2 regions of the Paenibacillus sonchi genome follow, and region 2 is predicted to be linked to the other one. Evidence: riboswitches for the same ligand, from Rfam matches in the RefSeq annotation. Region 2 holds a riboswitch; the other holds the start of a gene.
What was found. Region 2 has a riboswitch for cyclic di-GMP ahead of JI735_RS37565 (thiamine pyrophosphate-binding protein). Riboswitches for the same ligand answer to the same signal wherever they lie in the genome.
Positions count from the first base shown of each region.

Region 1: linked by a shared signal. The riboswitch ahead of JI735_RS11470 (choice-of-anchor A family protein) and the one ahead of JI735_RS37565 (thiamine pyrophosphate-binding protein) in region 2 are both predicted to bind cyclic di-GMP.

Region 1 is NZ_CP068595.1:2,496,572-2,499,989, forward strand. It holds gene JI735_RS11460 (hypothetical protein) at 1-144, shown strand, start outside; gene JI735_RS11465 (ASCH domain-containing protein) at 315-737, shown strand; cyclic di-GMP riboswitch class I at 1,921-2,008, shown strand; gene JI735_RS11470 (choice-of-anchor A family protein) at 2,092-3,418, shown strand, end outside.
Region 2 is NZ_CP068595.1:6,744,445-6,747,862, forward strand. It holds gene JI735_RS38015 (HAMP domain-containing protein) at 1-218, shown strand, start outside; partial or broken gene JI735_RS38020 (methyl-accepting chemotaxis protein) at 233-766, shown strand; cyclic di-GMP riboswitch class I at 1,266-1,359, shown strand; gene JI735_RS37565 (thiamine pyrophosphate-binding protein) at 1,507-1,773, shown strand; gene JI735_RS37570 (thiamine pyrophosphate-binding protein) at 1,851-3,119, shown strand; gene JI735_RS30355 (carboxymuconolactone decarboxylase family protein) at 3,193-3,418, shown strand, end outside.

The sequences.
Region 1 (3,418 bases), 3.2 Mb from region 2:
CCTAAGCCTTCTTTTTCCATGGGCTGGACCGGAATGGATGGCGGGATGAGTACGCCGCTTCAAGTCTTTTTAGCAATCTGCGGGCTGGCGGCCAGTCCATATTTAGTTGTAATCTGGAAGTTTATTCTATCCCGTTACTCGTAAAAGTTGCACAGAATCCCATAGCGTCATACAATACAGTAGAAGAAAGCACACACATTGCGCAGGCGGGGGCTTTTGCTCCTTCTCCAGCATCCCGATAACTATAAGCGGCGCAGCTTTCCGGATGTTCGGCGGCTGCGTTTTTTGCTGTTCAGAGAGGAGAAAAGGCGGAGATGAAATGTCTGACCATCCGGCAGCCCTGGGCCACATTAATTGCGCTTGGGGAAAAACAGTTCGAGACCCGTTCCTGGCAAACGGCTTATCGCGGTGAACTGGCGATTCATGCCGGAATGGGGATCGACACCACTGCCTGCGGGCAGGAGCCTTTCAAGTCGGCCTTGGCGCGGCATGGCTTCACTGTGGACAATCTCCCCCGGGGAGCCATCATCGCCATAAGCCGTCTGGCCGATTGCCATGAGGTAACGCAGGCGGATGCAGTTGAGGGCTGGCCCGGCGGCAATGAGCTGGTTTTCGGCGATTATGCGCCAGGACGCTATGCCTGGAAGCTGGAGGATGTGACGGCGCTTGCCCGGCCCATACCGGCGAAAGGCAGGCTGAGCTTCTGGGAGTACCCTGTGCTGGAGGGGGAGCAGTGACCTGCCGGGACTGCATAACCTTTTGGCGGAACAAGAAAAAATAATTAGCGGCCCAAGCCATGATTGGGTATGAACCGGCTGACTCGCGGGTAATCTTCTTATAGGATGTTTGGTGCTGCCACTGTCCCGCGCGATCATCAGGATGTATAAGAAAGGGCGTATGCATAGGAAATGGGAAGTCTCCTTATTGCGTGGCTTTGTATGCTGTGTTTGTATTTTTCGTTTGAGGATAAGGTAAGCAGGAAAATTATACTTCCCGTGGCCCTGGTCGTTTTTTTCGGCACGCTGGGTTACTGGAAGCTTTTAATGTAATTTTTATGCAGGTATCAGCTTGTTTTCAGGTTAAGGATATATATTGAATGTACCAAACACTCCCCGGTGTTTATAAATAGCTTGCAGGGTCTTGCCAGCTCCCATGGTGAGGCCCGTTTTATTTTGTCTGGCTGATCCTGGCGCAGCATGGGGTGGATAAAATAATCACTGGTATTTATAAAAAAAGGTGATTTTATGTGATATTTTTCACAATAAAATAATAAAAATTATTTTATATTAAAATTGAAATATCAAAGATTGAAACGTAACAAAAATAAAGCACCTCAAAAGGAGAATTATGATGAGTCATGAAGGAAGTCTCCGCCGCGGGCTGGCATTCGGGTTGTTTTTGAGTATTCCGTTGTGGGTGTCCATGATTGGCTGGGTTCAGCTGCTGTAAATCCCAATTCGCTATATCCGCAGTGTCTGGTTACGGGAGCGTATATAGCATTACATAGAGATGGATGAAGAACTGCTGCCGGTTGATTCCGGGGCGGTTTTTTGTTGTGCGGTCCTGATTCGAAGGAACGTTCTTGCTCCTTAAGGAGTAGCTATAGCTAGGAATAAAGATTCTGGATAAGATTTGAAATTATAGTTCGAATATACTAGATTTTAATATTAAAAATTGCAATTAAATACAGGATCTGATGCTGTAAAAAAGGAGAAAACCATTCTGCAGGGAGATTTCCTTCTGGACAGGAAGGCTGTAAAGCCTTATGAATAGCGGGTTTATCCATGTTCCAGGCAACCGTAACTTGAAAAAATAGTTAAGGAATAGATTGACAATCGGGCAAGGAAGAGGCTAAACTGAAATTAGTTCAAAAGTAACAAATGTCATAGACTACATAAGTTTCACTTAATCTATATTTCTCATGTATAAACGCAAACCGTCCGAAAGGACGGGACGCAAAGTCAGGAATCTAATGCCCGACCAGGGCTATGATCGTCCGGCCGCCGTGAAGCTGACCCTTCGTGGCGGTCTTTTTGTTGTTATAGTTTTTCCGCAAAATCATAGAATAAGTTACTAGGAGGTGCAAGGCGATTGAAAAAAAGATCACAGAAAGCAGCAGCTCTGATTCTGACAGGGGTACTGGCATTGAGCAGCACGGTTACCTGGGGATGGAATGTTAAAGCTGCGGGAAATATGCCGTATATCCCTACCCCTGTCCTGGGTGTTGCCGGCAATTTTAACGCATTTATTTTTGGAGATTTCACGCAATCTTACGATCAGATTCATGGAAGGCTCGCGGCTGAAGGAAATATTACGTTGCAGGGGTACGGTGTTTCCAAGGATGCGCCCGGCGGGGATGTGCTGGTTGCCGGCAAAAATCTCACTCTAACAGACGGAACTATATACGGAGCAGCTGTATACGGAGGCACTATAACCAGCATACGGGCGGATCTCAAGGAGACTCCCCGCCAAGGGACGCCGATTGATTTTGCGGCCGAGGAACAGTTTTTGGCCCGGCGTTCGGATGAATTGGCCGCATTGACGCAGACACAGCCTTTTGTAAAAGAATATGGAAAAATCACTATTAACGCTCCGGATGCCTATAATGTCATTCATCTGGCCGCTGCTGATTTGGCTGACGCCAACGGGCTGCAGTTCAACATAGCAGGTGATGCCACCGTCATTATTAATGTGGGCGGAAGCGCTGTGAAGATTCCCAATTTTCAATTCTGGGGAGGCAAACCCCGCAAGGTCCTGTTCAATTTCTATGAGGCTGCTTCTGTGAATATCGGGAACACGACAATCGAGGGCACGATATTGGCTCCTCATGCCAGTGTCTTTTATGATCATGCAGAGCTTCATGGCACACTGATCGCAAAAGCGTTCAGCGGTTATGTGCAGATGCACCACTATCCGTATGAAGGCTCCGAACCGCCTGCAACGCCGACGCCGACGCCGAGCGCAACGGCGACACCGACGCCGAGCGCAACGGCGGTGCCAACGCCGAGCGCAACGGCGACACTGACGCCGAGTGCAACGGTGACGCCAACGCCGAGTGCGACGGCGACACCAACGCCGAGCGCAACGGCGACACCGACAGCAGTCGTAACGCCGACGCCAACAGCAGTCGTAACGCCAACGCCAACAGCAGTCGTAACGCCGACGCCGACAGCAGTCGTAACACCAACGCCAACAGCAGTCGTAACGCCGACGCCGACAGCAGTCGTAACACCAACGCCGACAGCAGTCGTAACACCAACGCCGACAGCAGTCGTAACACCGACGCCGACAGCAGTCGTAACACCGACGCCGACAGCAGTCGTAACACCAACGCCAACAGCAGTCGTAACGCCGACGCCGACAGCAGTCGTAACACGGACACCGACGTCTAGCGCGTTACCGAGCGCCACTGCATCAG
Region 2 (3,418 bases):
TGACCGAATCCATCAAAGACATAGAGACCAAGGTCTCCAACTATACGAGCTCGACCAAGGAAATGAACAGACGGTCTGTACATACATTGGAACTGGTTGAAAAAGGACGGCAATCGGTGGATACACAAGCCGAAGGCATGCGCAAGAATATACAAGCTACCCAGAAGGTGGCCGACACGATTGAAGCACTTTCCCAAAATGCCCGGGGATTACAATGATCACCAAAACGATCACAGAAATCGCCGAGCAGACCAACCTCTTGTCGCTCAACGCCTCTATTGAAGCAGCCCGGGCTGGCGAACATGGCCGTGGTTTTGCTGTCGTGGCCCAGGAAGTACGCAAGCTGGCCGAGGAATCTACCGCCTCCACCAAAGAGGTATTCAGTCTGGTCCGCAGCATAGAGAACGATATCAAGCAAGCGATCGAGAATATCGCCATTAACGAGGAAGTCGTTCAGGTACAGAATGAGATGATCATCGAAACAGCGAATATTTTCGCACAGATTGTGCAAAGCGTCCAATACATAACCGAGCAAATTGCTTCTTTCTCTGCCGAAAGCGACCTCATGCTGGAGAGCGCACTCAAAATCTCCGGCGCCATCGAAAATATTTCCGCGATTACCGAAGAAACGGCGGCGGGAACGGAAGAGGTCTCCGCAGCGATGAACGAGCAAATCCATGCCTTGCAATCCGTTGCCGAGGAGACTGAGAAAATGACCCAAGCGGTATTCCAGCTGCAAAAAACGATTCATATTTTCAAATTTTAACTGTTACGGGGAGACTGCCGTATCCTTCCTGCGGCAGTTTTTTTGTTCACAAAATTTTCGCTGTTATATTCATCAGTTACAGTTTTTTTGCATTAGAAGAGCCCCTCCATTCTTTTGCACTTCTCTCCTTTTGCCTGCCTCTGTTTTTGGAATGCAGATATTTGCAGATGAACCGCTCTTTATTCAGTGGTCCTTTTTACATAGTGAATTTTACAATGCATTCCTTTATTATGGCTGAACAACCCTTCTGCAAGTGAGTTTATAGTTCAAAATCCTCATTTTTAGATTATTTCAATATTTCTTCACAGTTTGCATTTTTGGACTTTTTTTCATTAGCTCTTTTTTCTCATTCATTCTTATATATATACAAAATGATACTGTTTTTCACATGGATGCGATCAGGCAGGATTCGCCAAAATCCGAGGTTATCAGCACAAATATATTGACAAAAGCTGAGTCAGAAATATATTGTAAAATAAAAAAAGGTATTATTTTCTTTAACACATATTGGCAAAATTCACCGAAAGGGAATGACGCAAAGCCATGGATCTACAGTCTCATTTCTATGGGACCATGACAGCCAGGTTGCTGAACAGCCGAACGTCCGGGTTTTCCTGCGTTCTCTATGGTTATTTACGCAGCCAACCTGTGCTCTCATGAGTACAGGTTTTCTATTTTGCTGAATAAATAAAAAAAACATTGGGTGGGGTGGATTTCCTTTGAAAACAGTTTCAGATTATATGGCTGAGGCACTACGAAACCTCGGTGTAACACATTCCTTTGGCATAATCGGCAAGTCTATTTGTCCCGTAGTCCTGAAAATGGTGGATTACGGCATTGAATTTATTCCAGGGAGACACGAATCCAGTTCCGGGTTCGAAGCCGCCGGCTATGCTCTCAAAACAGGGAAACTCGGAGTGGCTTTTGGGACCTCCGGACCGGGGGTACCAATCTTCTCACCGCCGCAGCACATGCCAAGGCGAATAATCTTCCCGTACTTTTTATAACAGGACACCAATCCATCAAGGAGCTGGGGATTCCCCAGTGCCAGGATTCTTCAGCTTATCTGGCCGATCTGGCGGACATGTTCAGACCCGCGACCCTTTACAGCAAGCTGGTGGAACGCGGCGATCATTTCGGCACGATTTTCAATCATGCCGTCTCCATTGCCTTGAGCGGACAACGGGGACCGGTTCATCTCTGTATCCCGTTTGATGTGCAGACCGAAATGCTGGAAGAATGCCGGATTGTTATCCCTGAGCGCGAACATCTGGTCAGTGCCGGTAATTTGGAACGCGTACTTTCTGTAATTAATGAATCAAGCCATCCTCTGATCATTGCGGGCAAAGGAGTCAATCGTTCCGGCGCGCACGAGGAGCTTCTTCAACTGGCTGAAACCTTCAATATTCCGGTGGTCACCTCTCCCGGCGGCAAGGGTGCCATCGCCTGGGATCACCCGCTGTATCACGGCCCCATCGGTGTCGGCGGCTGCAAGCACGGTGAGGATTTGTTAAACCGCAGTGATGTGTTCATCGTCCTTGGCTCGCGTCTCAGCGATATGACCATCTGCAATCTTAAAGCAGAGAATCATCCCAAAACATTGATCCAATTTGACGTCGACCCTACCTTCGTCGGAAAAATATTAACCTCAGAGACAATCGCTGTAAGCGGGGACTTACGCGATAATCTTGCGTTCTATCTTCAGAATTTTGATTCGGCTGCTATTAAAAAGCACGAAACAGAAACCGATGTTCATTATGCGGAAGAGTTGCCGGTTCTGCCCAAGCTTTCGCTTGCATCCGTCATGGACACATTAAGCGACCTGATCCCGTACAACAACACCGTTTTTGTTGATGATGGCAGCCATGGCTTCAATGCCGCGAAATGGTACAAGGTCAAAAAGCCCGGCAGCGTTGTCTTTGATGCCTATTTTGCCTGCATGGGCAATTCCATTGGGATGGCTATCGGCGCTAAGGTGGCTTCACCGGAAGAAACGATTTTCTGCATTACCGGTGACGGCTGCTTCATGATGCTTGGCACAGAAATAAATACGGCCGTGTGCAAGGACATTCCCGTGATCTTTATCGTTGTGAACAATATGCAGCTCGATATGGCGTTAAAGGGCATGGAAAAAACAACAGGCAGAATCGACGGCACGATCTTCGAAGTTCCTATGGATGCCGTGAAATTTGCTGAATCCTTGGGGGCCACAGGCTACAGATGCGAGACTCTGGAACAATTCACATCTGCTATCCATGCTGCAGTAGCCTCTAACCGCGTGGCTGTAATTGAACTGCTGACCGACCGTACTGAAGTGCCTCCGACGGCCCATCGAACCTTGAATCTCAACTAAGAATCAACAGCGGCAAGGACCTCTACAATCTTGATTGCTCCTTGCCGCTCATCACAATTCAGGAGGCATCTCTGTGGAAGATACAATTAACAGCGGTCTCAGGCATTTTTCCAACCTGTCTGGCAATTACGGTGCCAAAGCTCTGGCTCCAATCAAGGAGCATTTTCCGGAGCTGGCCGAGTATATCATGGGCAACGCCTATGGCGACATTTTTCAGCGCACAACGATTGGTTCGGATTGGAAGGAAATTGCCGTTATTTCATCCCTGATTACCATGGGACAGTTCGAGCAGCTCGGAG